DNA from 3 places in the Arthrobacter sp. MMS24-T111 genome. Region 3 is predicted to be linked to each of the others. Evidence: riboswitches for the same ligand, from Rfam matches in the RefSeq annotation. Region 3 holds a riboswitch; each other region holds the start of a gene.

Region 1 (10,107 bases), 2.8 Mb from region 3:
GTGCCACTCCCTGCGGGTTGTTGGCAGCCCAGTTTCCGGTCAGGAAGAAGGTGCCGGCAACACCCTTGGCGGCGAGGGTGGACAGGATTTTTGGCAGCCCCGCGGCGTTGGCTCCGGCATCGAAGGTCAGTGCGATGGTGCGGCCTGCCCCGGGAATCACGGTGAGGTCCTGGCCGCGGAGGGGTTCGGGAAACGGTGCCGGCGGCGGGGGATTAGCCGGTTCGGCAGGTGCTTCAGGTATCTCGGAGGGCCCCGGCTCCGCCGCCGGCACCGTAACCGGGGGTTCCACCGGGGTTTCGCCCGCTTCAGGGGTGTCCGTTCCAGTAGGCGGTGCGCTGCCGGGGGCGGCATCCGCGCTGGCAGACGCGGACAGGGTGGGCTGGACGGTGGGCTGTGCGGCCAAAGACCCCGAAGGGGACGGTTCCGGCGGGCCGGCCACCGGTGCCGGACGAAACAGGACCAGGGCGACGGCGAGCACCACCAAGGCGCCGGCGACCGCCAGGGCGAGCATCCGTCGTCGTATGTCATCCGCCGGCACTTGCCGTCACCCGCCCGGCACTCTGGTGGTTGTTGGCGCCGTCGCCGTCAGGAGGCCGTGGAACCGGCGGCGTTGGTCTCCGGGGTGTGAACCACCAGGACCGGGCAATGGGCATGGGCGACGACGGCGGAGCTCACCGAGCCCAGGAGCAGGCCGCCGAACCCGCCGTGCCCGCGGCGGCCCACCACGATCAGGTCAGCCTCGCGGCTGGCGTTGATCAACGCCTCCCGCGGATGGCTCCGGACCAGGGTGGCGGTGACGTTCGACGGCGTGTCGGCGCCGAAGGCCTGCCTTACGGCGTCGTCGAGGACTGCTTTAGCGCCTTCCTCGAAGCCTTCCACGCCCATCATCACGTAGCCGGTATACACCTGGGGGTAGTCCCAGCAGGCTACTGCCTGGACCTTGGCGCCCAACGGGACGGCCATCCGCTGGGCTTGGCGGAGGGCCTCAACGGACGCCTCCGATCCATCGACGCCCACCACAATGCTGGTTATCGGTGCCCCGGCAACGCTCATGTCTGCTCCTTCATTGGACCCGGCTGGTCACGCCCATCATCGTCCGTCCCGGCGGCCGGAAGGTAGGGGCGAAGGTCACTGCGCAGGCCCCACGCTTTGGGGCCCGCCCGCCGGCGGCGGCCCGGCCGCGGCGGGTGGAAGGCCCGCCGGGGGAGCGGCCAGGGACAACCCGGGCTCACCGGCACCTTGGTCCAGCCGGAAGGGCGGGTACTCGTCACGCATCAGTGAGGTGTACACCAGGACCCGGTAGATCCAGCGGTCCACGCCGAGGATGAAATCGAACAATGGACGCTGGTAGCGGCCGGTGAACAACATGATGACCGCCGCAATCAGCACCAGCAGGCCCAGGAGGGACAGGCCCGATCCGCGTTCATACGTGCCACCGATGATGTCGTTCCCTGCCTCCCACCGCCATACGGCGCCCGTGGTGCCCGCGAATGCGGCCACGAGGAGAAGATGCGGGATGGCCAGGAGCCACCATTTCACCAGGACCAGGCCGCGGGAGAGCCGCTCAGGGTAGTCCACGTCGAAGTCGGCAGGATAGTTGGTGCGCCTCAGCGTGAAAGGCGGGTAGAGATCGGTGCCGACGGCGGCGTAGGCGTAGAAGGCCACCCGCCAGTTCCAGCGCATCACGCCGACGTTGAAGTCGAACAGTGCCCGCGGGTAGCGGCCGGTGAACAGGATGGCGAATCCTGCCACGATCGTGGTGATGACGAAGGCGAACCAGAGGAAGAAGAGCAGGATGAAGTGTGGGATGGCCAGGAACCACTTGACCAGCCATAACCAGCGGGAGAGGCCTGGATCCAGTTCGCCGACCAGCCTCGCCGGGTAGCCCGTGGGGGAACCGGCACCGGAGCGAAGGCCTGTGGTTCACGGTATGCCCCGTATTGCGCCGGTGTGCCGGGTTGCGCTGGTCCGGCGGCCTGGCCGGGCCCGGCCATGGCCATCGCCGGGCCTGCGGTTGCCGGTGCTCCCGCCGGCGGGCCGCCCGTTGGGGGACCTGCATGCCGCCCCAGCCCTGCCGCGCCGGCAATGATCAGGGGTATCCCGATCAGCAGGGCAATAATCCCTGCCACCAGCAGTGCCGTGGCCGCCGGACGGAAGAGGTCTGAGTGGAAGCCGGCCTGCAGTTGGACGTCCACGCCGGACGAGGCGTCAGCGTTCATCACCACGATTTCCCAGGCCCCCGAAGCCAGGTTCCAGGTGAGTTCCTGCCGGCCGGAGCCGGAAACCGAGGCGCTCCACATGCCCTGCTCCGCCGGCGGCGCGGCAGGACTGGTCCCGGGAACATCACGGTAATCGGCCCGGAACGGCCGCTGGGAGACGTTGAGCAGTTCGGAGTGGTGCACGCCGGCGAGGTATTTTTCGACGTCGGCCTGCGGTGCGATGCCGATGAAGACCGCCTTGCCGGGCGTCTCGGATTCTGCCCGCAGCCGGAGGGTCCCAATGTCAAAGGGAAGCCGGCCGGGCACTTCCTGCGCCATGGTGTCGCCGCGGGGGGAAGTCAGGGCGAATGAGTTCACGGAGAACCGCGACGTACCGGACGTGAGGAATCCGTCTCCCTGGATCGACCCCACCGCGGAAGCCACGGCGCCTCCTGCCAGTGCCGCAAGGCCCGGGAGTGCCAGCAGGATCCCAAGGATCAGCATGATGATTGCGGCGGGTTTTTTCATGGCGCCGGACCTTCCGGGTGGGGTCATGGACAGGTGGGAAGACCTGCAGGCTCTGCGGCTAGTCGGTGTCCTTCATGGCCTGGGTCCGGGTAATGATGGTCGGGCAGGGAAGGTGCTTGAGCACGCCGTGGGCGGTGGAACCAAGGAGCAGGCGCTTGAACGCGCCCCTTCCGCGGCTGCCCACCACCAGGAGGCGCGCCCCTGCGGCGGCCTCGACCAGGGCGTCCACCGGGCCCTTGTCGGATACAAGGAGTTGGTGAACCGTCAGGTCCGGGTAGTCTTCCTTGAGCCCGGCGACGGTTTCGGAGAGGACGATGCGTTCCTCGTCGACGATCAGGTCAGCGAGGGCGCCGGGTGTCAGGCCGGCATCGACGACCGGATTCGGGACATTCACGGCGTAGACGACCGTGAGTTCGTCACCATGGCGGTCTGCTTCGGCGGCGGCAAACGCGACGGCCTGGGTTGATTCCGCTGATCCATCCACGCCCACCACCACGCCTGTCCTGCCTTCCAGGTCCTGGGTTCCGATGACGGCGACCGGGACTTTGGCGGCGGTGGCAACCTGGAGCGCCCGGTCGGCAAGTGTGCCGCCAAGGTGCCCGCTCCCGGAGCCGATGACCATCATGGAGGCCTTCTTGGAGTATTTGGCCAACGATCCGCCCACGCTCCCGGTGAGCATTTCCGTGGCGGGCGTGATCGGGACGGATCCTTCAAGGCGCCCGGCGGCGGTCTTCAGGAGTTCCTCGCCAGCGTGCTGCAGGGTCCCGAACCAGGGGTAGGGCTCGGCGATCCACCGGTCATCGACGACGTGGAGGATCACCAGGGGCAGCTTGGCGTCGTGTGCACGGCGGGCAGCCCACAAGACTGCGGCCTGGCTTTGGGCTGAATCGTTGGTGCCCACGGCGATGGGTTTCTGGGATGACATGGCCGCACTTCCTGCTTGTCGTGAAAGGGTCTTCCTGCCCTTCAAGACTGGCCCCCGCCCCACCGGCACTCTAGGGCCGAAAGTCACCGAAGCAGGCGTGCAGGAGGGCCGCTAGACCGAAGGTGCCGGCGGTGCGGTTGGTTCCCCGGCCGTTGCGTCGCGTCCGGACAGCGTCCTGTAGATGGTCCATCCGACTGCGGCCAGCGGGACGGCGAGCAGCGCCCCGACGACCCCGGCCAAGGTGGCCCCGGCCGTCAGCGCCAGGATGATGACCAGCCCGTGGATCCGCAGGACCCGGCCCATGAAGACGGGCTGGAGGATGTGGTGTTCGAACTGGTTGGCGGCCACCAGGATGATCAGCACGATCAGCGCGGGTACCGGTCCGTTTTCCACAAGGGCTACCAGCACGGCCAGGCTGCCGGCGGTGGTTGCCCCGATGATCGGAATGAACCCTCCCAGGAAGACCACGGCGGCCAGCGGGACGGCCAGGGGGACCCGAAGGATGAGCAGCCCCACCAGCACCAGGACCGCATCGATCGCGGCAATGATGAGGGTGCCCCGGACGTAGCCGCCGAGCACCAGGAGGCTGCGTTCCGCGGCCAGCTGTGCTTTTCCTTGGTGGTTGCCGGGGAGGAACCCGATCAGGAACGTCCGGATCCTCTCGCCGTCCTTGAGGAAAAAGAAGAGGATGACTGCCGTCAGGACCGTGCCGGCGGCGATCTCCCCGGCGGTCCTGAGCCCGGTCAGGGCATCGGCTCCCAGGGTTCCGCCGGCGAGGAACTTCTGGAATTCGTTGCGGGCCGCATCGATTTGCGCGCCGGTCAGCGCCACGGGTCCTGTGGTGATGAATTGCTGCAGTTGGCCAATGCCTGCCTCCGCCCGTGCTGCCAGAACCGAGGCCTGCTGCCGGACCAGTGCAACGATGCCGCCCACCACCCCGGCCGCTACGGCGATGATCACCAGGAAGGATGACAGCACGGCCAGCGCCCGGGGGAAGCCGTGGGAGGCGAGCCACCGCACGGCCGGAGCCATTGCCGAGGCCAGGATCAAGGCGACCAGCACGGGGATGGTCACCAGCGGAACCCGGGTGGCGGCCACCACGGCCACCCAGGCCAGCGCCAGCAGCGAGAGCGTCTGGACCGCCCGGATGCTGGCCCTGCCCAGGCCATCCGCCCAGAGGGCTGACATCCTTGTAGCGAGGGACTGGGGCCGGGACGGTTCCACTTCGTGTCCGTCCGGGGATACATTGCTGCGTTCCATCGCTTCTCCTTGCTTGCCGTGACCGCCCGGCCCACGAAATGATGCACCTTGTTTACCTTGTGCCCCCTGCCCCCTGGAAGCCGAAAAGGGCATGTGTTGACCGGGCCGGCTGTTCACAGGCGCTACGTTTACTCAGTAAGCTTATTGTTCCCGGCTGCGCTCGACCAGAAAGGCACCAGGTCCATGGATTCCAGAGAACTGCTGCTTGAGTCGTTTGGCCGCCTCCCGCGCCTGGTCCGGCAGGTGCTAGACGGGCTCGATGAGGAACAGCTCCAGCACCGTCCCTCCGGCCGCGGCAACTCCATTGCCTGGCTGGTGTGGCACCTGGGCAGGGTGGAGGATGCGCAGGTCGCCTCCGCCTCGGCGTTGGAACAGGTCTGGACATCCGAAGGCTTCGCGTCGCGTTTTGGCCTCCCCTTGGCGGAAGGCGACACGGGCTACGGCCACTCCAGCAGCCAGGTGGATACTGTCAGGGCATCCGGTGAACTCCTGCTTGAGTACTGTGAAGCGGTCCACCGGCAAACCACGAAGGTCCTCGAAGGCCTGGAAGGCCCGGACCTGGACCGCGTGGTGGACAGGCGCTGGGATCCGCCGGTGACCCTTGGCGTGCGGCTTGTCAGCATCCTGGGGGACTGCCTCCAGCATGCCGGCCAGGCCGCCTATGCCAAGGGGCTGCATGATGCGGGAGCCGGCGCCGGCAGTGCGTGACCCTGTGGTGAAGGAGGGGCCAGGCGGCACTATGGCGCTAGGGTTAATCCATGACGGCAGCAGCTGAATCCACGGTCACCTTCGACGGCCGTTTCGCCCGTGAACTGGCGGAACTTGCTGTTCCCTGGCAGGCCGAGGAAGCGCCGGACCCCGAACTCCTGGTCCTGAATGAAAAGCTTGCCGCAGGCCTGGGCCTTGACCCGCAGTACCTCCGCAGTCCCGAAGGGGTGCGCCTCCTCGTGGGCAACCACCTTCCCGCAGGCGCCACTCCGGTGGCACAGGCTTACGCTGGACACCAGTTCGGCGGCTACTCGCCATTGCTCGGCGACGGGCGCGCGCTCCTGCTGGGGGAAGTCACGGACCGCGCCGGCCACCTGCTGGACATCCACCTCAAAGGCTCGGGGCGCACCCCCTTCGCCCGCGCCGGGGACGGCCGGGCCGTCGTCGGGCCCATGCTGCGTGAGTACGTAGTCAGTGAGGCCATGCACGCCCTGGGTATTCCCACCACCCGCTCTCTCGCCGTCGTGGCGACGGGGCGGCAGGTCCGCCGCGAGGGCATGCTGCCCGGCGCCGTCCTGGCACGGGTGGCCCACAGCCACCTGAGGGTTGGGAGTTTCCAGTACGCCCGGGCCACGGAAAACATGGACCTGCTCAAACGGCTGGCGGACCACGCCATCAGCAGGCTGTACCCGGACGCTGCCGTGGCCCCCAACCCCTACCTGGCACTGTTCGCGTCCGTCGTTGCCGCCCAGGCCGGACTTGTGGCCCGGTGGATGCTGGCTGGATTCGTACACGGGGTCATGAATACGGACAACATGACCATCTCAGGGGAAACCATCGACTACGGCCCGTGTGCGTTCCTGGATGCCTTCAATCCCGCCGCCGTCTTCAGTTCCATCGACGTCAGCGGCCGCTACGCCTACGCCAACCAGCCCATCCTTGCCGAATGGAACCTCGCCCGCCTTGCCGAGTCGATGCTCCCGCTCATTGACGGAGACGAGGACAATGCCGTTGCCGCAGCGGTGGAAGTGCTCGGTGGATTCCGTGGACAGTACAGCACGGCGTGGACCGGCGGCATGAAAACCAAACTGGGCCTTGCCGCTGGAAACGTCAGCGACGACGCCGCGTCCAGTGTTATTGACGAGGTTGTGGCCATCCTCAAGGACGGCCCGGTGGACTACACCTTGTTCTTCCGTAACCTCGGCAGGGCGGCCTGCGGCGATCTGCGACCGGTGCGCGGGATGGTGATGGATTTGGCCGGCTTCGACGCCTGGTCGGACCGGTGGTTGGCGCTGCAACCCGACGCAGGGCTGATGGACAGCGTCAACCCGGCCTACATTCCGCGGAACCACCTGGTGGAGGAAGCCCTCGCCGCCGGCACGGAAGGCGACGTGGCTCTGCTGCACCGCCTGCTTCAGGCCGTCACCGATCCTTTCACCGAGCGCCCCGGGCTGGAACGCTACATGGAAGGTCCCCCGGCGGACTTCGGGACCTACACGACCTTTTGCGGGACCTGATCTAATAACAACAGGAGGGTGGCAACCGGAGACCCGGCTGCCACCCTCCTGTTGGGAGCAGGCTTTGCTGGCGAAGACTAGGCCACGCGGACCACTGAGTAGCCGCTGAGCCAGCTGATGGAGTGAACCTGCGTGGTGTAGCCGTTGACGCCGCCGCTCACAACCTGGCCGTTGCCGGCGTAAACGCCCACGTGGCCCGACGTGATGATGAGGTCGCCGGGTGCCGGGCTCCCGACCACGCTGCCGTACTGGAAGAACTGCGTGGGAGCCAGGTCGCCAACACTCTTGCCGACGGAGCGAAGGGCCTTTTCAACCATGGCGGTGCAGTCCTGGCTCACGCCGATCTGGCTGTAGGCCGAGGCCAGGATGGCAGCGCCGGTCCCGGTCCCGGTGGTGGAGGCCACCGGCGTCGCGGATGCGTAGGACATGTTCATGCCGGTGTTCGCCGGTGCGGTGGCGGCTGCCGCCTGGACGGGGGCCGCCGCCGGCGCCGGGGCAGGTGCTGCCACGTAGCCCGCGCCGGGGATCTGGATCTGGTCACCGGGGTAGATGATGGACCACAATCCGAGGCCGTTGGCAGCCAGGACGTCATTGAGGCTGACTCCGTACGCGGCCGAAATTGCGCCGAGGGTATCCCCGGAAACGACGGTGTGGACGGTTGCTGCCGCGGCTGCCGGAGCAGCTGCAGGAGACGCGGCGGCCTGGACGCTGGCCTGTTCAGTGGTGTCCGCGCCCGTCACGCCCGCGTGGGCCGGGGCGCCGACGCCGAAGGCAATGCCGGACGCGGCGGCAACGGCGAGCGCCGGACGGCCCAACGAACGGGCCTGTGATTTGGCCGTCACGGCAAGTCCCTCGAGCGCAATGGAGTGGGCCGGGGTCGCGCGGTGGCGGGCAGTGCTGAGATTCTTTGACACGATTGATCGCCTCTCCCATGCCTGCGGGGTGAGCTGTCGGGTTCGGGTTGGAGATACCCGGCCGAACACATCTCCGCGGTGGGCGGAGGAGCTGTCCGACTTAACCCCAAGACCTCAAAGGTCGTGGAAACTTGGTTCCCCCGTCCCTGCCAGCATGAAAGCGGTTGAATCCCGGTATCAGCGGCAGGGCTCGGCAAACTGATGGGAGTGTCCCGTTTGGGGAGGGACACCCGAAGACCATAACCCGCCAACCCCACAATTGTCACGTTTCGGTAACATACGAGCTTCCTCTCTCGTATTCAACCAGCGATTGGATGTGTCCTGTCCACCCATGCTGGACTCCGGCCGGTCCGCCGCCGGCGCGAAAGGGTAACAAACCGGGCACGGGCGCCTTTCCGCCCCGGCGTGCCGCCGGTATGCTTCGGGACTATGCCCCTGTTCGTGACCATGCCCAAGTCCCCGCTGTTGGGGGGACTGCTCGCCATCGCAGTGGCAGCGGCCACGGTGCTGCCTGCCTCTGCGGACGAGCCTGCACCTCCCGGTGGATATCCGTCCTGGGCTGACGTGCAGCAGGCACAGTCTTCCGAGGCGGCGAAAGCGGCAGAGATCACCACCATCAATGGGCTGCTGAACGGACTCCAGACCCAGGCTGAAGCCGCCGGTGACACTGCGGTCCGGGCAGCGGCCGACTACGCCGCAGCCGACGCCGAGCTGCAGGCGGCATCGGTGAAGCTGGATTCATTGTCCGCCCAGGCCGCCCGCGCCAATGACGAACTGGCCCGGCACCGCAAGGAAATCGGAGCACTTGCCGTCCAGTCGTACAAGACGGGCGGAACCAATACCGGGTTCTTCGTGGCCCTGGATGCCCTCCAAAACAACAGCGTCCAGGGGCTCAACCTCGTCCAGTTGGTGGGCGACAAGACTGCGGCCCTGGTGGAGAAAGCTGCCGCCGCCGGACAGGTTGCCGCGTCACTGGCAGACCAGGAAAAAGTGGCCCGCACTGAGCGGGAACGCCTGTCCGGGGAAGCAAAGGCCAAACTGGACGCGGCCCGCTCCGCCCAGGACGCGCTCGCCCGGCAGGTCAGTGACGAACAGCAGCACAGCACGGAGCTGACGGCCCAGCTGGCCTCGCTGAAGGGGACGACGGCGGCACTCGAGGGAGAGTACCGGCAGGGCCAGGTGGCGCTGGCTGCCTATGAAGCGGCCCAGGAGGCCAAGCGCGCCGCCGCGGCGGAGCAGGCCCGCCGGCAGGCCGAAGCCGCGGCGCAGGCCGCCGCAGCCGCAGCCCGGCAGCCCAACCCCGCGCCCGCAGCTCCGGCCGGCAACGCGGCAATACCGGCCCCGCCGGAGGACCCGGTTCCCGGCAATCCGCCGCCGCCTGCCGTGACCAGCCCGCCGCCCGTCGTCGTTCCCTCCATCCCCGGCGGTGCCGTCAATGATCCGGCCGGCGCCAAGGCCTATGCCTCCGGACGCCTAAGCGCCTTCGGCTGGGGCCCGGACCAGTTCCAGTGCCTGTCCCAGCTGTGGACCAAGGAATCCGGATGGCTGACCACTGCCACGAATGCCTCATCCGGGGCCTATGGCATAGCCCAGGCCCTGCCGCCGGGAAAGTACGCCAGCGCCGGAAGCGACTGGCTGACCAGCTACCGGACGCAGATCGAATGGGGGCTTGGCTACATCCGCGACCGCTACGGGTCCCCGTGCGGCGCCTGGAGCCATTCTGTCGCCCTGAACTGGTACTGACTGACGCGCTAGGCTTTCGGCATGCCAGATTTCGAACGGTTCAGGGTGCTGCTCGAAGAGGAACGGGCCCGGCGGCTGGCACTGTTGCCGGCGCTGCGGGCCGATATCGACGCGGCCAACTCGGCCCGGCAGGACTCCAACGTCGACGACGAACACGATCCCGAGGGCGCCACGATCGCCTTCGAACTGTCGCAGGCATCGGCATTGTTGAAGCAGAGTTCAGCCGGCTTGGACCAGGTGGAGGCAGCCCTCGCCCGGCTGGCCAACGGCACCTATGGAACCTGCGCGGTCTGCGGCGAGCCCATCGCGGACGG
Region 2 (10,107 bases), 150 kb from region 3:
CGAACGCCTGGCCCGGGAGTTCCCCGAACTCGCGGTGGTCCACCTCGACGAAAAGGGCCGCGGAAATGCACTGCGCAAGGTGTGGCTGGCCTCGCCGTCACCGGTCCTGGCCTACATGGACGTGGACCTCTCCACCGACCTTGCGGCCCTGGCACCACTGTTGGCGCCGCTGATCTCCGGCCATTCGGACCTTGCCATCGGCACCCGGCTGACCCGCAACTCCCGCGTAGTCCGCGGACCCAAGCGGGAATTCATCTCGCGCGGCTACAACCTGATGCTGCACTCCTTCATGGGTGCCCGGTTCAGTGACGCACAGTGCGGGTTCAAGGCGATCCGCGCAGACGTCGCCCAACAGATCCTTCCGTACACCGTGGACAACTCCTGGTTCTTTGACACCGAGCTCCTGGTCCTGGCGGAGCGGTGCGGCCTGCGCGTCCATGAAGTTCCCGTGGACTGGATCGACGATCCTGATTCAAGCGTTGACGTGCTCCGGACGGCGCTGGCGGACGTCCGGGGCATGGCACGGCTCACCCTCGACCTGCTCTACGGCCGCATCCCGGTTCCGGGCTGCGGGCAGCCCTGGCGCGGGGGCCGCTGCCCGCCTCGTCCCGGGCGGCCGAGCAAACGCGCGGCGGCAGCCTGTTTGGCCAGTTGGTGCGCTTCGCCGCCATCGGTGCCGCGTCGACCCTGGCCTACCTGGCGATCTTCGTATTCTGCCGCGGCTTCATGGATCCCCAACTTGCCAACTTCCTGGCCCTGCTGATCACGGCGGTGGCCAACACGGGAGCCAACCGGCGCTTCACGTTCGGTATCCAGGGCGGCAACCCGGTCCGGCACCACTTTGAGGGGCTGATCGTGTTCGGCATCGGCCTGGTGCTCACCTCGGGTGCGCTGGCACTGGTGCACAAGACGACGACGCCGGACCGGTGGGCGGAAATCCTCACCGTCGTGGCGGCGAACCTCGCCGCCACTGCCGTGCGGTTCCTGCTGTTCCGGCTCTGGGTCTTCCGGGAGCGGGCGCCGCGCACAGCACCCACCGCGCGCCCCGGTCCCGGGACAGGCCCGGGACCGGCAACAACTTCCGCCGGAACCCCCGCGGCATCGTCCGCCGACGACACGACAGCCACCGCCTCCACAGAAACGGCAGCATCATGACCTCCACCATTTCACCGGCAGGCGCCGGATCGACCACCGAGTCAACCGCCGGTCCACAGCACCCGTCAGGTGCCGCAGTGTCCACGGCCGGCCCCGCACACCCCGGACCGCGCTGGGCCCGCTACGCCTTCGGCGGCCAGCCCCGCTGGGTGCGCCCCTCGGCCGCAGGCCTCCTGGTGGCCACGGCAATCCTGTACCTCTGGAACCTGGCCGCCACCGGCTACGGAAACTCCTTCTATGCCGCTGCCATCCAGGCGGGCACCAAGGACTGGACGGCGTTCCTCTTCGGATCGCTCGACGCCGGAAACGCCATCACCGTGGACAAGCCGCCCGCGGCGCTCTGGATCCCGGCCCTCGCGGGCCGCATCTTCGGCTTCTCGTCACTGAGCATGCTGGTGCCCGAGGCGCTCATGGGAGTGGCCGCCGTCGGCTTCCTGTACCTCGCCGTGAAGCGGGTTTCCGGACCGGCGGCAGGCCTCCTGGCAGGCGGCGCCCTGGCACTGACGCCCGTAGCGGCGCTGATGTTCAAATTCAACAACCCGGACGACATGCTCACCCTCTGCCTGGTGCTGGCGGCGTACTTCACCACCCGGGCCATCGAACGGGCCGGATGGAAGTGGCTGGTGGCGGCGGGGGCCGTGATTGGCATGGCGTTCCTCAGCAAGATGCTGCAAGGCTTCCTGGTGGTCCCCGCGCTTGGACTTGCGTACCTGTGGGCTGCCCCCACCCCGGTGGGACGCCGGCTGGTGCACCTGCTCGGCGCGCTGGGCGGGATCATCGTGGTGGCCGGCAGCTACGTCGCCCTTTTCCAGCTGACGCCGGCCTCGGAACGGCCGTACATGGCCGGGTCCACCACCAACAGCTTCCTGGAACTGACCTTCGGCTACAACGGCCTGGCCCGCATCACCGGTTCGGGTGAAGGAATGCCCGGAGGCGGAGCCGGTGGCCCGGGCGGCGGTGCGGCGGGCGGCTTCGGCGGCGGCAATGCCGGGTTCGGCGGAGCGGCCGGCCTGCTGCGGATGTTCGGGACCAGCTTCGGCGGCGAGGTGTCGTGGCTGCTGCCCGCCGCGCTGGTGCTGCTGGTGGCAGGCTTGTGGTTCACCCGCCGCGAAGCGCGCACGTCCCGGAGCCGCGCGGCCCTGATCCTGTGGGGCGGCTGGCTTCTGGTCACGGCGGGCGTCTTCAGCTTCATGAGCGGCATCGTCCACCCCTACTACTCAGTGGCACTGGCCCCGGCCATCGCCGCGCTGGTGGGCATCGGCGCGGCGGAACTCTGGCGCGGCCGCGCGTACTGGCCGGCACGGACAACTCTGGCCGTCGTGGTCCTGGGCACCTCAGTCTGGTCCTCGGTGCTGCTGGGCCGCGACACGTCATGGCTGCCGTGGTTGCGCATCGCCACCATCGTCCTCGGTGTCCTCGCGGCGGCCGCCATCCTCCTCCGCCTTGACGGCAAGGGCGCTGCGGGACGGTTCCGGCGCTCCGGGACGGCCGCCGTCGTCGTTCTCTCTTTGCTTGCCGGGGGCCTTGGAACGGCTGCCTGGACCCTGGCCACCGCCGCGTCCGCCCACTCGGGATCCATCCCGACGTCGGGGCCCGCGGGTTCCTCGGCGGGCGGTTTCGGGAACAGGGCTGCCGGGTTCCGGGACGACGCCGCGCTCCGTGGCGACCGGACCGACGGAACAGATGCGGCAGCCGGTACCGGCGGTTTTGATCCCGCGAACGGAGCCGGCGGCGTCAACGGCGCCCCCGGAGCCGGCGGGGCCGGCGGTCCCGGCGGTCCCGGCGAAGGCACCGCCGATGCAGCCGTAACCGCGCTGCTCACGGGCACCAGCACGAAGTGGTCGGCGATTGTCTCCGGGGCCAGCCAGGCCGCCAGCCTGGAACTGGCCACGAACACCAACGTCATTGCCCTGGGCGGCTGGAACGGCGGTGACCCCTATCCCACGCTCGCCGAGTTCCAGGCCATGGTGGCAAAGGGTGAGATCGGCTACTTCATCGAAGGCGGCATGGGCGCCGGCATGGGCGGCCGGGGCGGCAACTCCGAGGTGGCCGCCTGGGTGCAAGCCAACTTCCAGGCCCAAACCGTGGGTAACTCCACGGTGTACCAACTCACCAAGTAGGACCCCATGGCCAGCTCTTACCCCACCCCAGTGCAGGCTCCCTCCGCTCCCGCTGCCCACCGCCCTGGTGCCGCGGCCCGCGTGCGGCGGGATCCCCCGGCCCGCCGGCACCGGCTGGAACTTGCAGCCGTGCTGGCAGCTACCGCCGTGCTGTACCTGTGGAACCTCGGGGCATCGGGCTGGGCCAACGCTTTCTACTCCGCCGCTGCCCAGGCCGGATCGCAGGACTGGGCGGCCTGGTTCTTCGGCTCCTCGGACGCCGCCAACTCCATCACGGTGGACAAGCCACCGGCGTCCCTGTGGATCATGGGGTTGTCGGTCCGGATTTTCGGCCTGAGCTCCTGGAGCATCCTGGTTCCTGAGGCCCTGATGGGCGTCGGCACCGCCTGGCTGCTGTACCTGGCCGTCCGGCGGGCCGCGGCGCCGGCCACTGGTGACCCGCGGCTCGCCCACCGGGCAGGGCTGCTGGCCGCCATTGCGCTGGCACTGACGCCCGTAGCCACGCTGATGTTCCGGTTCAACAACCCGGACGCCCAGCTGGTGCTGCTCATGACCGCCGCCGCCTATGCGGTGCTCCGCTCCGTGCAGGAGGACAGGTTGCGCTGGCTCCTGCTGGCAGGGGTATTCCTGGGCTTCGGATTCCTTGCCAAGCAGCTGCAGGTCCTGCTGGTGGTTCCCGGTTTTGCCCTCGCCTACCTGGTCGCGGCGCCCGCCAGGCTGGGCCGGCGGCTGCTGCACCTGCTCGCCGCCGGTGCCGCGATGCTTGCCGCGGCCGGCTGGTGGCTGGCGGTCGTGGAGCTCATCCCGGCTGCGGACCGTCCGTTCATTGGTGGTTCGCAGGACAATTCCATCCTGGAACTGACCCTCGGCTACAACGGCTTGGGCCGGCTGACAGGCGACGAGACAGGGAGCGTGGGCGGCGCCAACGGCTGGGGCGTTCCCGGGCTGCTGCGGATGTTCAACAGCGAGTTTGGCGGCCAGATCGCGTGGCTGCTGCCCTCCGCACTGATCCTTGCTGCCGGCCTGCTATGGGTGGGACGCCGGGCGCCGCGGACTGACGCCGTCCGGGCGTCGGTGCTCATCTGGGGTTCCTGGGTCCTGGTGACCGGCCTGGTCTTCAGTTTCATGGCGGGCATCATCCACCCCTACTACGCGGTGGCGTTGGCGCCCGGGATCGCAGCCCTGGCCGGCCTGGGCCCGGTACTTCTCTGGCAGCACCGGCGGCAGGCCGCCGCGGCGGTCTTCCTGGCCGCCGCAGTGGCCGCGGCAGCCCTGATGGCATTCACCCTGCTGGGAACCACATCCGCCTACGGCCCGTGGCTGCGCTGGGTGGTGCTGGCGGCAGGCCTTGCGGCCGCAGCAGGAACAGGGTTGAACAGGTTCATCGGCCTGAGCTCCGTGCAACGGACGACGACGGCGCTCGCCATTGCGGCATCGCTCGCCGGCCCGTTGGCCTTCTCCATGTCGACGGCGGCGACGGCGCACAGCGGGGCCATTGTTAGCGCCGGACCGGCGACGTCGTTCGGCGGCCCGGGCGGGTTCGGCGGAAACCGGACCGGCGGGTTTGGCGCGGGCGGCACGTCCCGGCAGTTCAACGGCCAGGCCGGACAAGGCCAGGGTGCAGGCCAGGGCGGGGCAGCGCAGGGCGGTCAGGGTGCCACCGGTGGCCGCGCCGGCGGGATGGGCGGCCTCCTGGGCGCGCCCACGCCGTCGGCCGGGCTGGTGGCCGCATTGAAGGACGGTGCCTCAAACTACACCTGGGCAGCGGCAGTAGTCGGTTCGAACAATGCCGCAGGTTACCAACTGGCCACGGAACTGCCGGTGATGGCCGTGGGCGGCTTCAACGGCACCGACCCCTCCCCCACGCTGGAACAGTTCCAAGCGCTGGTCTCCCAAGGCCGGATCCACTACTTCATTTCCGGCGGGACCGTGATGTCCAGCAGCGGCTCTGACGCCTCCAACCGGATTGCGCAGTGGGTGGCGTCCACCTTCCCGGCGCAAAACATTGGCGGGACCACCGTCTACGTTTTAGCGGGATAAACCCAACTGCGGAGCCCGGTCTGCAGCAAATCGACGCGCCATGATTCGTGACTTCCGTTACCCAAATGTGACTAATGCGCAATCTTCCTGTACCGTCGATTGGGTGCGGTCCCCGTTCGGGCCGCATATCCCGGGTTGACGCCAAGCTCTGCCGCTTCCCGGATTCCGCTTGAGCAACGGCAGAGGCGGGGGACCCACCGTCCCGGGCAATGATTGCCCTTGGGGTTAAGCCAGCACGTGTTTTTTCCGTGCGGCCGGATGCCCTCATCCGAACCCGACAGCTAACTCCGCAGGTGTGAGAGGCGATCAATCATGTCTAAATCCATGGCAAAACCATGCCTGCAAACCAAGGCAAAACATCGGGCCAAACCCCAGCCCGCCAAAAAGACCACCGTGGGCCGGCGTGTTGCGGTCCTCGCTGCATCATGCGCAGTGCTGGTTGGCGTTGGCGCGGCAGGCCAGGCGACCAACAGCATGACCCAGGCGTCGTCCACCGGGTCAAGCGCTTCCACGTCGGCGGCGGATGCCCAGATGAGCATCGAGAAGAGCGAAATCCGGTCCAACCCGGCCGCTAATCCTGCTCCTTCCGCCATCAGCGTGGCACCGCAGGCCGCGGAGCCGGCCCCCGCGCCCGCTCCCGCCGCCCCGCCGGCTGAAGCACCCGCCCCGGCACCGGCCCCCGCACCTGCGCCTGCTCCCGTCGTCGCGGTTAACGATCCCGCGGGCGCCCAGGCCTACGCCGCCAGCCAGCTGTCCTCCTTCGGCTGGGGACCGGACCAGATGCAGTGCCTGCAGACGCTGTGGACCAAGGAATCCGATTGGACCACCACCGCCACCAACGCCAGCAGCGGCGCGTACGGCATCGTCCAGTCGCTGCCTGCGGAGAAGATGGCCAGCGCAGGGGCCGACTACCTGACCAACTACCGCACGCAGATCAACTGGGGCCTGGACTACATCAAGAAGAGCTACGCCTCGCCCTGCGGTGCGTTGAACTTCCACCTGGCACACAACTGGTACTAGGCACCCCCAGCACCAGGCACAACGCAAACCGCGGGCCGCATCACGTTGATGCGGCCCGCGGTTTGCGTTAACCGGCGCCCTGGACGTCGCCGGGCCCGGCGTTCCGCCATGGGATGTACTGGACAGACCACTTATTGCCGTCCGGATCGGCGAAATACAGGAAATGGCCCCACTGCTGCACATCCACGTCGCTGACGTCCACGCCGTTGCCCTTGAGCTGGCGGTGGGCAGCCTCGATGTCGCTGACCACCAGCTGCAGGTTGGAGCCGGTGCCCGGCGGAGCGTCGGTGAGCCCTTCGCCGATGCAGATGGAGCAGGCGGAGCCGGGCGGCGTCAGCTGCACGAAGCGGATCGACTCCGAGGGTCGTTCGTCGTAGTCGGCGTTGAAGCCAACCTTGTTGACGTAGAAATCCTTGGCACGGTCAACGTCGGATACAGGGACAAAGACAAGTTCAAGTTTCCAGTCCATCCGCACAGGGTAGCGGCGGGAACCGTTTTGAAAAAGGGTGGAACCTACCCGGCGATGCCGTACAGGCGGTCGCCGGCGTCGCCCAGGCCAGGGACGATGTAGGACTTCTCGTTGAGCTTCTCGTCGATGGAGGCCAGCACGATGTGCACATTGGCGTCGCCCAGTTCTTCCTCCAGCTTGGCCAGGCCCTCCGGGGCTGCCAGCAGGCAAATGCAGGTGACGTCGGAGGCGCCGCGCTTGAAGAGGAACTTGATGGCCTCACGCAGGGTCCCGCCGGTGGCCAGCATCGGGTCCAGGACGAAGACCTGGCGGCCGGTGAGGTCCTCGGGAAGGCGTTCGGCATACGTGATGATGTCCAGGGTTTCCTCGTCCCGGGCCATGCCCAGGAAGCCCACCTCAGCGGTGGGAACCAGCTTGGTCATGCCTTCCAGCATGCCCAGGCCGGCGCGCAGGATGGGTACCACCAGCGGGGTGGGTTTGGTGAACGCGGTGCCGACCGTGGTGCTGACGGGCGTCTGGATGGTCACGGGCTCGGTGCGGACCTCCCGCGTGGCCTCATAGGCCAGGAGGGTCACCAGCTCTTCCGTCAGCTGGCGGAAGACCGGCGACGGCGTGTTTTTGTCCCGCAGGACGGTGAGCTTATGGGCGACCAAGGGGTGGTCAACAACGAGAGTGCGCATCCCCTAAAACTATCATCCGGCGCTGCCTTTACCGGGCCCGGAGGAACCGCCGTCGTGCAGTTCCTCCGCCACGACGTCGCGCACAATGGGACGGTCGAACGACGGCGCGGCACCCACGTGTTCCCGCCTGCGGACAATGTGGAACAGCCGGTGGGCCATGATCACCACACCCACCCAGGTGAGCCCCAGCAGCCAGCCGGCCATGACGTCCGTGAGCCAGTGGTGGCCCAGGAAGACCCGGCTCAAACCCATGGCGATGATGAACACCGCGCCCGCTGTGATGGCCAGGACCCGGACGCGCATGGCGTCGAACTGGAGGCAGATCAGATAGACCACCAGGCTGATCACCACGGTGGTGTTGAGGGTATGCCCGCTCGGGAACGACGGGGAATCCTCGTACGGCGGAACGGCGTCAGCGTGATCCGGACGCGTGCGTCCCACCAGCTTCTTGCCGAGGGTGGTGGCGGTAATGGACACGGCTGCGGCGCCGCCGATCAGGACCAGAGGACGCCAGTTGCGGCTGAGGAAGGTCAGCCACGCGGTGAGGATGCTGGCCAGGATGGGCATTCCGATGCCACCCCCGATATTGGTGAACCCGGTGACAAATGCGTCGAGCCCGGGGCTGCGGAGGCTCTCGGACAGGGCAAGCGCCGGCTTGTCCAGGTTGGCCAGCCCGGCGGAGTCCACCACGTTGTCATACACCTCGGCGCCCAGCAGGGCGAGGGAGACGATGACAACACCGCCCACGAGGATGGTGAGGACCAGCGCCGCGTAGGGTTTGAACCAGGTCCCCAAGCGGTCCCGAAGCGTATCCATGGTGCCTCCCGGCATCGGTAAGTAACCTGAGTATCCCCGAAACTATCATTGAGCCATGCCGTTGCCCGAAAAGAAACACGACGCCTGGATGGGCCTTGCCCTCGCGGAGGCGCACCGCGCCCTCGCCACGGAGGACGTGCCCATCGGCGCCGTGGTCATCGGGCCCGACGGCGGGGTGCTGGGTTCCGGCCGGAACCAGCGTGAGGAGCTGGGTGACCCAACAGCCCACGCCGAGGTGGTGGCTATCCGGGAAGCTGCCGCACGGTTGCAGGAACGGGCCAGGCTCGACGGCGGCCGGGGCGACGGCTGGCGGCTCTCAGACTGCACGTTGGTGGTCACCCTGGAACCCTGCGCCATGTGCGCGGGCGCGATCGTCCTGGCCAGGATCCCCCGGGTGGTTTTCGGGGCGTGGGACGAGAAAGCCGGTGCCGCAGGATCCGTGTTCGACATCCTGCGCGAACGGCGGCTCAATCATTGGGTTGAGGTGTACCCGGGCGTCCGCGAGGAAGAGTGCGCCCGGTTGCTGCGCGAGTTCTTCGCGGCACACCGCAGCAGCCTTTAGCGCGTCCCGGCGGGCATCTTTACCTCGGCGGGTTTCCGGCAGTCGGCGGCGGGCATCCTGTCCGCGGCGCATTTCAGTCAGTCTGCGGCTGCGCGTGCCGTCAGTCCCCCGCTGCCACCAGCGCCACCATGGCCTGGGCCGTCCTACTCCAGCCGGGGAGATCCTGCCGGGCCTCCGCCGCGGCTGCGCGCCAGCCCTCGCGGACCCGCGCGTCCTCGAGCCACTGCCGCAGGACCGCAGCCAGCCGGCCGGGACTCTCCTGGCCCCCGACGGTCAGGGGAACCGCTGCCCCCGGAAGTCTTGGCCCGCCGTCGGACGTTTCCAGTCCGGCGAGGGTGAGCGCCTCCACCGCGCCCGTGCCTGCCCTGACCAGCGCGGGGATGCCGTGGGCCAGGCTCTCGGTGACGGCCATCCCGAAGGCTTCCGTCCGTGACACCAGCAACGTCAGGTCGGTCCGGGCCCACTGTGCCTCCAACGGTTCGCCGGTGAGCTCGCCGGTCAGCCGCACCCGCTCCTGCAGACCGTTCCCGGCAACCGCAGCCTGGACTGCCTGCGCATACACCGGATCGGCTTGGTCCGACCCCACGAGCGACGCAGTCCAGTCAAGATCCCGGACCCGGCCCAGGGCCTGGACCGTGAGCAGCTGGTCCTTGTTGGGCAGGAGCGCCGCGACGACGGCAAGGTGGGGCGGCGTGGAACCGGACGCGAGGGGTGCCGGCTCCACGCCGGGGAGGACAACCCGCGCTTGCGGGAGCCCTCGTTTGCGGAGCTCGTTTGCCGCAGATGTGCTGGTGCAGATGACGCCGGTTGCGGCGCGCAAGGCCCTGGCTTCGCGGACAAGGGCCCGGCTGCCTGCATCTTCCGGCACGGGCATATGCACCAGGACCCATGTTTGTCGGCCGGCTTTCGCAGCGAATTCCAGTTCGTCCGGAGCTTCCACGGCCACCAGCCCATCCACGATCGCCACAGGCTGCCCGGGATGTGTTTCCGGGTCCCACGCCCCGAGGAGGGCGCCCAGCCGGCGTCGTTCGTGTGCGCCCGCATCCGGCCAGGTGCCCTCCACGGCAATGACCTCAACCCCGGCACCCAACGCCTGGAGGCCGGCAACCAGCCGCGCGTTGTAGACGTTGCCGCCCGAGCTGTGGCGGATATTGCCCGGGACGAACAGCCGGAGGGGGCGCACGGTCAGTCGGACAGGTCCAAGGCGCAGGTGGCCCAGGCGTCCGGATTTTCCCGGAGGGTGAC
Region 3 (10,107 bases):
GCCATCCCGTTTCCGGCGTAGACGGCAATGTGGGCCATTCCTCCACCACCGTCGGCGTAGTAGATCAGGTCGCCGGGCTGGGCCTGGGAAGCAGGCACCCTGTCACCCAGTGACAGGTAACCGGCGGGCCAGTCGTGGAAGTGGATGCCGACAGCAGCCAGTGCGTTGGTCACCAGCATGGTGCAGTCCTGGTGCACGCCGAGCTGGGCGTAGGCAGCGGAGAGGATGGCAGCACCCTTGCCGCTGGCGGAAACCTGGGCGGCGGGGGCAGCCGTGGCATCGGCAGTTGCAACCTTGGCGGTGACCTTGGGAGCGGCAACGGCCTGGGCAACGGGAGCCGGAGCGGCTTCCTGCACCGCAACCGCGGGCTCGGGAGCCGGAGCCGGAGTGGTGGTGACGGCGGGCTTCTCGAAGCTGATGGCAATGGTGGAAGCCGCCGAGATCGGAGCGTCGACGGCGGATTCAACTTCCATGGCGGAGGCCGGAGCGGAGTCGCGCTTGACGTTGGTGTCGGCAGCGTTGGCTGCGATGCCGCTGGTCAGGACCAGGCCGGAAGCTGCAGCGATTACTGCAGCCTGGCGGCCCATGCCGCCGGCGTTGTCGCTGACAGCCTTGGCAATGATTGCGATCGAGTTGGTTTTGGTGACCTCGGCGCGGTGCCGTGCGGTAGCACGAGTCGTCATCAGTTCTCTCTTTCGTTTTCCTCTGGACCGCGGTGGCCTGTCCGAGGGGGTTGGATGCGCCGGCATCTTGGGGGTACGCCGGCGCGTCCCGAACGGGGATGTTGGTTTCTAGCGAAAAAGCTTTGGGCAAAGAAATAGCCCTTGGAGCGTGGAGCCGAAGAACTACTTGTTCAGGTGGTAGTACGTGGAAGTACCGGTGGCTGCCGGCGAGTGGAGCATGGTTCCCTGCGACGGGTTGAGCGCGCTGATCATCATGCCGTTGCCGACGTAGATGCCGACATGTGCGCCGCCGTTCTGGACCACGAGGTCACCCGGCTGCGGGGTGGAGGTGGGGGTCATGATGCTCCACGCGTTCGTGCGGGGAATGCTGATGCCAGCCTGCGCGTAGACCCACTGGACGAATCCGGAGCAGTCCCAGCCGTTGGGGGTGGTGCCGCCCCATACGTAGGGGTGGCCGATGCCGGTGTAGGCGATCGCGGCGATGCCCGAGGTGGCTGCGGACGAAACGGCCTCCACTGCCTGTCCGGCCTTGGACGCCTCCTGGCCGGCAGCGGTGGCGGTGCGGTCCGCGGACGCGGTGGACTGGGTGCGCACGGCTTCCACCTTCGGGGCGGCGGTGGTCTTGACCGCCGGACGCTCGAAGGAAACGGTGGCCGTGGGGGCCGCGGTGACAGCAAGGGCGGTCTGCGCAGAACCGGACTCCGTGGAGGCCGAGATGCCGGCGGTGGTGTCCGCGGCGTTGGCCGGCAGGCCCATGCTCAGGATGAGGCCCGAAGCCGCTGCCACAACGGCAGCCTGGCGGCCCACGGTCCCGGCATTGGCACTCACGGCCTTGGACATGGCGTCCAAGGGGTTGGCGCGAACCGTTTGCGCACGGTGGCGCGCAGAATTATGGCGTGAAGACACGAAGGTAGCCTCTCCCAATGCCTGCGAGGTGAGCTGTCGGATTCGGATGGGAGTCACCCGGCCACTTCGCTTCCTGGGAAGCTCATGACTTAACCCCAAGGCCTTCCGGAATGCAGAAGGCCAAAATTGGTTCCCCCGCCCCTGCCAGACGATGAAATGCGAACGGACCTTGAGCGGTGGCAGAGTTAGGCAATCCACTCAAGAGCGTCAACTTCGGAAAAGTTGACGCGAGTTAGACGGTACAGCAGTTTTGCTTCAATGTCACATTCAGGTCACGGCGGGTCACCGGAATCTGAGAGTGCGCAATCATACGGTTACAGCCAGCCCATCGGATCGACCACTTCGCCGTTGACCTGGACTTCGAAGTGCAGGTGGCAGCCAGTGGACGCGCCGGTGGTCCCGCTCAGCGCCACGACTTCGCCGCGGGAGACCGTTTGGCCCACCTTGACGTTGAAGGACGAGAGGTGGTTGTACGTGGTCTCCAGGCCGTTGCCGTGGTCGATCACCACCCGGTTTCCACCGCCGAACTGGTGCCAGCCGGCGAAGGTCACGGTTCCTGTTGCGGCCGCCAGGACGGACGTCCCGCACTGTGCCACGAAGTCCTGTCCACGGTGGAAATCTCCGGTGCCGCCGGTAATCGGGCTGACCCGGTAGCCGAAGGGCGACGCGGTCACGAGGGAGGCCAGCGGCGCGGCCAGGGTCCCGGCGGATGCCGCACGCGTCACCGATCCGGCCGACTGGGCGCTCAGCAGTTGCTTCAGCTTCCCGTCGGGGTCCGCCTGCGTCACGACGGCTGAGCGGCTGAAGTCGATCTGGGCGCCTACATCCGCGGAAATCTGGGGCTGGGGGCTGACTGCGGAGGCGGCCTGGGGTGCAATGCCAGCCGCATCCGTCGCCATGACGGGGCTGGTGGCGGGCATGGTCACCGTGAGCACCAGGCCGGTGGCGGCGAGGGCGATGCCGGCCTTTTGGCCGATGCCGCTGGCCGCGGCAAAGTCGGTGATTTGCCGGAAGGGACCCCGGCGCCGGCGTGCATCCCGCTGCGGGTCGCGGGGGCGCTCCGCAGCGGCTACTTCGACAACCCGGGGTGCCTCAGGGGGGCCCGCCGCGCGACGGCGGCCCCGGGAGGTCTGCATGGTCAAGAAGGGTTCCTCTCTGGAATAGCCTGCGGAGTTAGCTGTCGGATTCGGGTCAGAGAGATCAAAGACCCGGTCCGTCATGGGCAAACTTCCACACAGGGGTATTCCCGGAAGAATCCTTCACTGGAGAGGCTTGCTGCTGACGGACTTCACCCCAAGGCAGTCCCCCGCTGCCGGTTGTGGTTCCCCCGCCTCTGCCAGTAACGACTCGTACACCTGGCCCGCTGGCAGAGCTCGGCTCCGGATCAGGTAACGCTTAAGTATCAACGCTGCGTTCCACTATAAGGGCTTAAGACCCTAGGTAACAATTCCGTTATCTTTGCGTGGAATCCCTTGGGTGGGGTATGGGAAGGCGGCGTCAGGCCTGGTTCACGGCGACGAAAACGTGCGCCGCCACCTCGGGAGGCAGCTCCAGCGCGCCCTCGATTCCTGCCACCCGTACCGAAATGTAGTCACCGACGCGTTCAAGGGAGACAGACGCACCGGGCCGGATACCGCCCTCGTCGAGCTGGGTCAGCAGTTCGGGCTCCACCTGGATCGGTTCCGCCAGCCGGCTGATGGTCACGGCAGATTCAGGTCCGTAGGCCTTCATTGCCTCCACCAGGCTCATGGCGCCATCGCCGAACCCGGGCCCGGGCTGGCCGCCCAGCGCGGCAAGGCCGGGGATGGGATTTCCGTAGGGCGACTCCGTAGGGTGGTCCAGCATCTCGTAGATGCGGCGCTCCACCCGTTCGCTCATGACGTGTTCCCAGCGGCAGGCTTCGTCATGGACATAAGCCCAGTCCAGTCCAATCACGTCCGCCAGCAGGCGCTCGGCCAGCCGGTGCTTCCGCATGACCTCAGTGGCACGCTTGCGGCCGGTGTCGGTCAGTTCCAGGTGCCGGTCACCGGAGACGACAACCAGGCCATCACGCTCCATCCGGCCGATGGTCTGGGAAACGGTGGGTCCCGAGTGGCGCAGGCGTTCGGCGATACGGGCCCGGAGGGCAACGATGTTCTCTTCCTCAAGCTCCAGGATGGTCCTGAGGTACATCTCCGTAGTGTCGATCAGATCCGTCATCCAGCTCAGCTCCTCGAGCGCAGTACCTTACGTTGTCCCACCGTATCGCCTCTTCCCGCGACGTAGTCCGGGAAGAGTTTAGCCTATTTTGATTTAGTCCGAATAGGGGCCACGGCCTGCTGCGTCTCATTGGCTGGACATTGGCGCCGCCCGCTCCCGCCACCCTGCGCGCTTCAGGCAGAATTGGGGGAGGTTTGCACTGCAGCCATGGCCGGCTCCCGGCCACCACCACCCGAACCACAGCTTTCGTCCCCGCCGAATGGAGCACCTGTGAGCGACACCAGCATCACGATTCCCGCCAACCTCCTGCCCCAGGACGGGCGGTTCGGGGCCGGCCCCTCGAAGGTCCGGCCGGAACAGATCGATGCCCTGTCCGCCGCGTCGAAGACTATCCTCGGCACATCCCACCGGCAGGCCCCCGTCAAGAACCTGGTGGGCTCCGTCCGCGAAGGACTCAGCCAGTTCTTCCGAGCCCCCGAGGGCTACGAGGTGGTGCTCGGCGTGGGCGGCTCCACCGCGTTCTGGGACATCGCCAGCTTCGGCCTCGTGTCCAGGAAGGCACAGCACCTGTCCTTCGGGGAGTTTGGCTCCAAGTTTGCTTCCGCCACCAACAAAGCGCCGTTCCTGGAAGCGTCCTCGATCATCAAGTCCGAGCCGGGCACCCGACCTGCAGCACAGGCGGAGGCCGGCGTGGACGTCTATGCGTGGCCGCAGAATGAGACCTCCACGGGCGTCGCCGCCCCGGTCAAGCGGGTGCCGGGCGCCGACAAGGATGCCTTGGTCCTGGTGGACGCTACCTCCGCTGCCGGCGGCCTGGACGTCGACGTCGCCGAAAGCGACGTCTACTACTTCGCCCCGCAAAAGAATTTCGCTTCCGACGGCGGCCTCTGGCTCGGCCTGTTCTCCCCGGCCGCCCTGGAGCGCGCTGCCGCCATCAAGGCAAGCGGCCGCTGGATCCCGGACTTCCTGGACCTCCAGACCGCCATCGACAATTCACGGCTGAACCAGACGTACAACACCCCGTCGCTGTCCACCCTGGTAACCCTTGACGCCCAGGTCCAGTGGCTGAACGCCAACGGCGGCCTGGACTTCGCCTCTGCCCGCACCGCGGATTCCGCCGGCCGCATTTACAGCTGGGCTGACGCCTCGGAGTTCGCCACCCCGTTCGTGGCCAACCCGGAGGAGCGCTCCAACGTCATCGCCACCATCGACTTTGACGAGTCGGTGGACGCCGCAACGGTGGCGAAGGTCCTGCGCGCCAACGGCATCGTGGACACCGAGCCCTACCGGAAGCTGGGCCGCAACCAGCTGCGCATCGCCACCTTCGTGGCCATCGAGCCCAGCGACGTGTCGGCACTGCTGTCCAGCATCGACTATGTGGTGGGCGAGCTCCGCAAGTAGTCCAGGCACACACGAAAGGCGCCGCCCGGGAATTCCCGGGCGGCGCCTTTCGTGTGTGGCGGGAACTCCGCGCCTAGTCTTCAGGTTCCGCGTCGCCGGCGGCAGGCTCCGCCCTGTCGTCGGCAGCTTCTTCATCCCCGGACCCCTGCTCCGCTGCGGGCGCCTCGTCCCGGCGGGCTTGTTCGGGTTCCTGCTGCTGCTCGTCCTCGGGGCGCACGCGTTCGGCCCACGGCACCCATTCCGGGGCGAGGATCGAATCTTCAGACGGCAGCAGGCCCAGCTCATCGACAGTTACCACCTTGGAACGGGAGTTGCGGGTCAGCACCGCGTACCACTGCCAGCCGCCGTAGCCGGCCAAGCGGGACTCGAACAAGTGCGTGACCAGCCGGTCGCCCTCGCTCTTGGCACCAAGGTGCGGCCCGATGGTGGCGGGGGGCGTGATGCCCTCAACCGCGGCCCGTGCAACATCGACAGCGGCCGCCAGGAACGCGTCAGGCTTGCCCGTCCGCCATACCGGAACCCCGGCCTTGCGCTTTGGCGCAGCCTTGGCAGCCTGCTCCTGTGGAGCCATGCCCGGTTGTTCAGCTTGGGGGTTCATCGGCGCCTAGACGTCCAGCTCGTCGGCAACCTTGCGCAGGGCGGCCGCGATTGCCTTGCCCTTGTTGCCGTCCGGGTACTTGCCCTTGGACAGCGTCCCGGAGAGGTTGTCCAGGACGGAAACCAGGTCCTGCACCAGCGGCGCGAGGTCCTTGGCGCTGGGACGTTTTGCTTTGGCAATGGACGGAGTCTTGTCCAGCACCCGCAGGCCCAGTGCCTGGGCGCCCTTGCGGCCGTCCGCGACGCCGAACTCCACGCGGGTGCCGGCTTTGAGCTCCGTTACACCCTCGGGCAGCGACGACTTGGGCAGGAAGACCTCCTGGCCGTCCTCGCCCGCGAGGAACCCAAAGCCCTTGTCCTTGTCATACCACTTGACCTTGCCGGTAGGCACGTAATCAACCTTCTTCGTTCTGCTGTCATGAGACACGGCCAGGTGCCACCGCGTCCGCATTGTTGTGCGGGTTCAAGGTATGGCCCCTGCAAACCGTGTTGGTCTGTATGCTTCAAGGTTATCCTGCCGCATGCCCTAATCATGCTTCCGGCCGTACTGTTCCGCCCCGGGCGCCAGCCCCGGGCTTTAGCGGCACGTCGGACGCCGCTGTAGCGTTACCCCCATGACACCCTTGCGTTTCCGCCGGCCCCTGATGGTGCTCGCAGCTGTTATTGCCCTCCTTTCCCTGGTAGCGGTGGGAACGGTCATGGCGCTTGCCTTCGCAGGGTCCGTCGCTCCCACCTGGGTCACGTACTCGGCGCTGTACGGCCTCCCGGTGGCCTTCATCCTGATGCTCCTGCTGGTCCTCGATGGCGTGGCCGCCCGGCGGCGGGCGGGAAGGCGGGAGCCGCGGTAACGTTGGACTGATGTCCCTCATTCGTGCGCTCGGCAAGGACCTGGAGGCACGCAGCGACGACTCGTTGCGGGCACTGTTCGCCGCGCGGCCGGACCTGATCTCCCCCGCCGTGCCGGACTTCGCGGCACTCGCGGCGCGGGCGAGCTCGCGCGTCAGCGTCCAGCGCGCCCTTGAACGGCTCAACCGGCCCCAGATGCAGGTGCTCGAAACCCTGCATCTGTGCACCAACACCGACACCGGCCACAGCGCGTCCGCGGAAAGCCTGCAAAAACTGATCCGGGGTTCGTCCCTGGCCACCGTCCAGCAGATCCTTGACACCCTGCAGGAACTTGCCCTGGTGCACCCGGCCCCACCACCGCACGGCGCCCCGCCCGCAACATCCGGACATGCCTTCTACCTCCCGGCGGGCGCCCTCAAGGACGTGGTGGGAATCTACCCCGCCGGACTGGGCCGCAGCTACACGGAACTGGTGCGCCTCCAGCCGGCGTTCGCCCAACGGGCAGTACCGCTGGTTGCGGAGTTGCACCGCAGCGGCTTCGCCGTCCAGGATGCCACGACACCCATGGAAGCGGCACTGGCCCTCCAGCACTGGACATCATCTCCGGAGGCGCTGCGGGACATCCTCGCCGCAGCCCCGGAGCGGACGACGGCGCTCCTCGCCAGGTTCCGGAACTGGGCCATGGGTGCCGTCCCCCAGGCGCAACGGAAGGCCTCGGTCCTGACGGAACCGGCCGATGTCGGCCCGGTGGACTGGCTCCTTGCCCGCGGCCTGCTGGTCCCGCTCGACGCCGCGCACGTCGAATTGCCGCACAGCGTGGGGCTGGCTCTCCGCGGCGGTGCCATCATCGACGACTTCACCCTTGCGCCCCCTGTCCCCGAACTCGGCCGCACCACCGCAGCACTGCGAAGGAACGCGGCCCTGAGCGCGATTTCGGAGACCCTGCGGCTTGTCTCCGAACTGCTGCATGCCGTCCGGGACCAGCCGCTGGCCACTCTGCGCAGCGGCGGGGTGGGGGTACGCGAAATGCGCCGCCTCTCCGAACAGCTGCGGATCGACCAGGGCGCGGTGGGGCGGCTTCTGGAACTGTGTGGCCTGGCCGGCCTGATCCGCCTCGACGTCGACTCTTCGTGCTGGGTGCAGCCGCCCCAGCTCGAGTGGCTCCTCCTGCCGAGGCAGGAACAATGGCTGTGGCTGGTCAACGCCTGGCTGGCCAGCGAGCGCGTCCCCTCAATGGTGGGCCAACCAGTGAGTACATCGCCCGGCACACCTGCTGCCCGGTCCGCGTCGGGTACCACCATCGCCGCATTGTCCGCCGGAGCACAGCGGCCCGATGCCCCGGTGGTCCGTAAACGCATCCTGGAAATCCTGCATGAACTCACGTGCGAGGCATCAGCCCCGGACGGCGCTGCCCCGGTACTCGATGCCGCCGCGGTCCTCCAGCGGGCGGAATGGTCACAGCCGCGGATGGCCAGGCGGTTCAGTTCCCTGATCCGCGGCGTCCTGGCAGAGGCCGAACTGCTGGGCCTCGTGGGATCCGGGGCGCTGAGCCAGCTGGGAAGCGCTTTCGCCGAAGACAATCCCGACGCCGCCCTGGCCATCCTTGGCGAGCACCTCCCGGCAGCGCTGAACCATGTGCTGCTTCAGGCGGACCTTACCGCCGTCGCGCCGGGCTACCTGGCCCCCGCACTCACGGAAAAACTGCTGGCCATGGCCGATGCCGAAGGGCAGGGACCTGCCACCATCTACCGGTTCTCCGCCGAGTCCATCAAACGGGCGCTCGACGGCGGCTACGACGCCCCCGCCCTGCTGCGCTTCCTGCGTGAGCACTCGGCCACCGCAGTGCCGCAACCGTTGGAGTACCTGGTGGAGGACACCGCCTCCCGGCACGGCAGGCTGCGGGTAGGGCAGGCCGCGAGCTTCATCCAGAGCGACGACGAGGCAATGCTCGCCGGGCTGCTGACCGGCCCGAAAGCGGCGCAGCTTGGGCTGGTCCGGCTTGCCCCCACCGTCGTGGCGTCCTCGGCCCCGCAACGCGACGTTGCCGCCGCGCTCCACAGCCTGGGCCTCTCCCCCTCGGTGGACGGCGCCGAACCCGCCGGCCACCTTCGCCGCGCTGCCTCCCCGCAGGAAAGCCTCCGCCCTGTCTATACCGCTCCGCGGCTGGCACCTGCGGCGGAGGACGTGGATGCCCAGCTGCACCTGCTGCGGCAGGCGCGTGACGCCGTCGGACACTCCCCGGGACCTGCCGCGGGCAGCGAAGCCGCCACGCAGCTGGGGCTGGAGGCGCTGCAGCGGGCCATCCGGCTGAAGCAGCGGATCCACATGAACGTGGTGGACAGCTTGGGGAATGCCAGCGTGGAAGTGGTTGTTCCGCTGTCTGTCAGCGGAGGACGGGTCCGGGTGTTCGATCCCGCCAAGGAAACTGAACGGGTGTTGTCCGTCCACCGCATTATCGATATCGAAGCCGCCGAGGAACTGCGGCAGTAAAGGACTTCCCCGCGTGACCGACGGACCCCTGATCGTCCAAAGCGACAAGACCATCCTCCTCGAAGTGGACCACGAGCTGGCCACCGAAGCGCGGCACGCCATCGCGCCTTTCGCCGAACTGGAACGGGCTCCGGAACACATGCACAGCTACCGGCTGACCCCGTTGGGACTGTGGAACGCACGCGCCGCCGGGCTGGATGCGGAAAAGGTACTGGACGCCCTGCTGAAATACTCGCGTTTCCCGGTCCCGCATTCGCTGCTGGTCGACGTCGCAGAAACCATGTCGCGGTACGGCCGGCTGCGCCTGGAGAAGGACCCGCGCCACGGGCTGGTGATGCGGACCGACGACTACCCCGTGCTCGAGGAAGTCATCAGGGCGAAGAAAATAGCGCCGCTGCTGGGGCCCCGGATCGACGGCGAAACCGTGGTGGTGCACGCATCCCAGCGCGGCCAGCTCAAGCAACTGCTGTTGAAGATCGGCTGGCCGGCCGAGGACCTGGCCGGCTACGTGGACGGCACGCCGCACCTGATTTCGCTCACCGAGGACGGCTGGCAGCTGCGCCCCTACCAGCGCCTGGCCAGCGAAAACTTCTGGGCGGGCGGCAGCGGGGTGGTGGTGTTGCCCTGCGGCGCCGGCAAGACGCTGGTGGGCGCCGCAGCCATGGCCACCGGTTCCACCACCACGCTCATCCTGGTCACCAACACCGTTGCCGCGCGACAGTGGAAGGACGAACTCATCAGGCGCACCTCCCTCACGGAAGAGGAGGTGGGCGAATACTCGGGCGCCATGAAAGAGGTCCGTCCCGTAACCATTGCCACCTACCAGGTGCTCACCACCAAGCGTGGCGGCATCTACCCGCACCTGGAACTGGTGGACGGCCACGACTGGGGGCTGATCATCTACGACGAGGTCCACCTCCTGCCGGCTCCGATCTTCAGGATGACGGCCGACCTCCAGGCCCGCCGCCGCCTTGGGCTGACAGCC

Evidence for each region. A riboswitch is a leader RNA that binds a small molecule or an ion and turns the genes downstream of it on or off. The one in region 3 is predicted to bind cyclic di-AMP.
Region 1: linked by a shared signal. The riboswitch ahead of ACX5I6_RS14205 (C40 family peptidase) and the one ahead of ACX5I6_RS00780 (M23 family metallopeptidase) in region 3 are both predicted to bind cyclic di-AMP.
Region 2: linked by a shared signal. The riboswitch ahead of ACX5I6_RS01455 (aggregation-promoting factor C-terminal-like domain-containing protein) and the one ahead of ACX5I6_RS00780 (M23 family metallopeptidase) in region 3 are both predicted to bind cyclic di-AMP.

Annotation. Positions count from the first base shown of each region.
Region 1 is NZ_JBTZRO010000001.1:3,014,348-3,024,454, forward strand. Features, by position in the region: gene ACX5I6_RS14165 (polysaccharide deacetylase family protein) at 1-538, opposite strand, end outside; gene ACX5I6_RS14170 (universal stress protein) at 586-1,053, opposite strand; gene ACX5I6_RS14175 (DUF4389 domain-containing protein) at 1,129-1,797, opposite strand; gene ACX5I6_RS14180 (hypothetical protein) at 1,683-2,726, opposite strand; gene ACX5I6_RS14185 (universal stress protein) at 2,785-3,651, opposite strand; gene ACX5I6_RS14190 (AI-2E family transporter) at 3,763-4,911, opposite strand; gene ACX5I6_RS14195 (mycothiol transferase) at 5,095-5,619, shown strand; gene ACX5I6_RS14200 (protein adenylyltransferase SelO) at 5,670-7,136, shown strand; gene ACX5I6_RS14205 (C40 family peptidase) at 7,214-8,050, opposite strand; cyclic di-AMP (ydaO/yuaA leader) riboswitch at 8,054-8,223, opposite strand; gene ACX5I6_RS14210 (coiled-coil domain-containing protein) at 8,480-9,793, shown strand; gene ACX5I6_RS14215 (TraR/DksA family transcriptional regulator) at 9,815-10,107, shown strand, end outside.
Region 2 is NZ_JBTZRO010000001.1:322,883-332,989, forward strand. Features, by position in the region: partial or broken gene ACX5I6_RS01440 (bifunctional glycosyltransferase family 2/GtrA family protein) at 1-1,155, shown strand, start outside; gene ACX5I6_RS01445 (ArnT family glycosyltransferase) at 1,152-3,275, shown strand; gene ACX5I6_RS01450 (glycosyltransferase family 39 protein) at 3,282-5,315, shown strand; cyclic di-AMP (ydaO/yuaA leader) riboswitch at 5,462-5,622, shown strand; gene ACX5I6_RS01455 (aggregation-promoting factor C-terminal-like domain-containing protein) at 5,628-6,335, shown strand; gene ACX5I6_RS01460 (glyoxalase superfamily protein) at 6,403-6,804, opposite strand; gene upp (uracil phosphoribosyltransferase) at 6,849-7,484, opposite strand; gene ACX5I6_RS01470 (phosphatase PAP2 family protein) at 7,497-8,300, opposite strand; gene ACX5I6_RS01475 (nucleoside deaminase) at 8,356-8,862, shown strand; gene ACX5I6_RS01480 (glycosyltransferase family 4 protein) at 8,963-10,045, opposite strand; gene ACX5I6_RS01485 (6-pyruvoyl trahydropterin synthase family protein) at 10,048-10,107, opposite strand, start outside.
Region 3 is NZ_JBTZRO010000001.1:168,189-178,295, forward strand. Features, by position in the region: gene ACX5I6_RS00770 (NlpC/P60 family protein) at 1-683, opposite strand, end outside; gene ACX5I6_RS00775 (C40 family peptidase) at 846-1,523, opposite strand; cyclic di-AMP (ydaO/yuaA leader) riboswitch at 1,594-1,775, opposite strand; gene ACX5I6_RS00780 (M23 family metallopeptidase) at 1,904-2,725, opposite strand; cyclic di-AMP (ydaO/yuaA leader) riboswitch at 2,738-2,968, opposite strand; gene ACX5I6_RS00785 (metal-dependent transcriptional regulator) at 3,087-3,788, opposite strand; gene serC (phosphoserine transaminase) at 4,059-5,189, shown strand; gene ACX5I6_RS00795 (DUF3027 domain-containing protein) at 5,263-5,787, opposite strand; gene ACX5I6_RS00800 (cold-shock protein) at 5,794-6,177, opposite strand; gene ACX5I6_RS00805 (hypothetical protein) at 6,401-6,634, shown strand; gene ACX5I6_RS00810 (helicase-associated domain-containing protein) at 6,645-9,122, shown strand; gene ACX5I6_RS00815 (DNA repair helicase XPB) at 9,136-10,107, shown strand, end outside.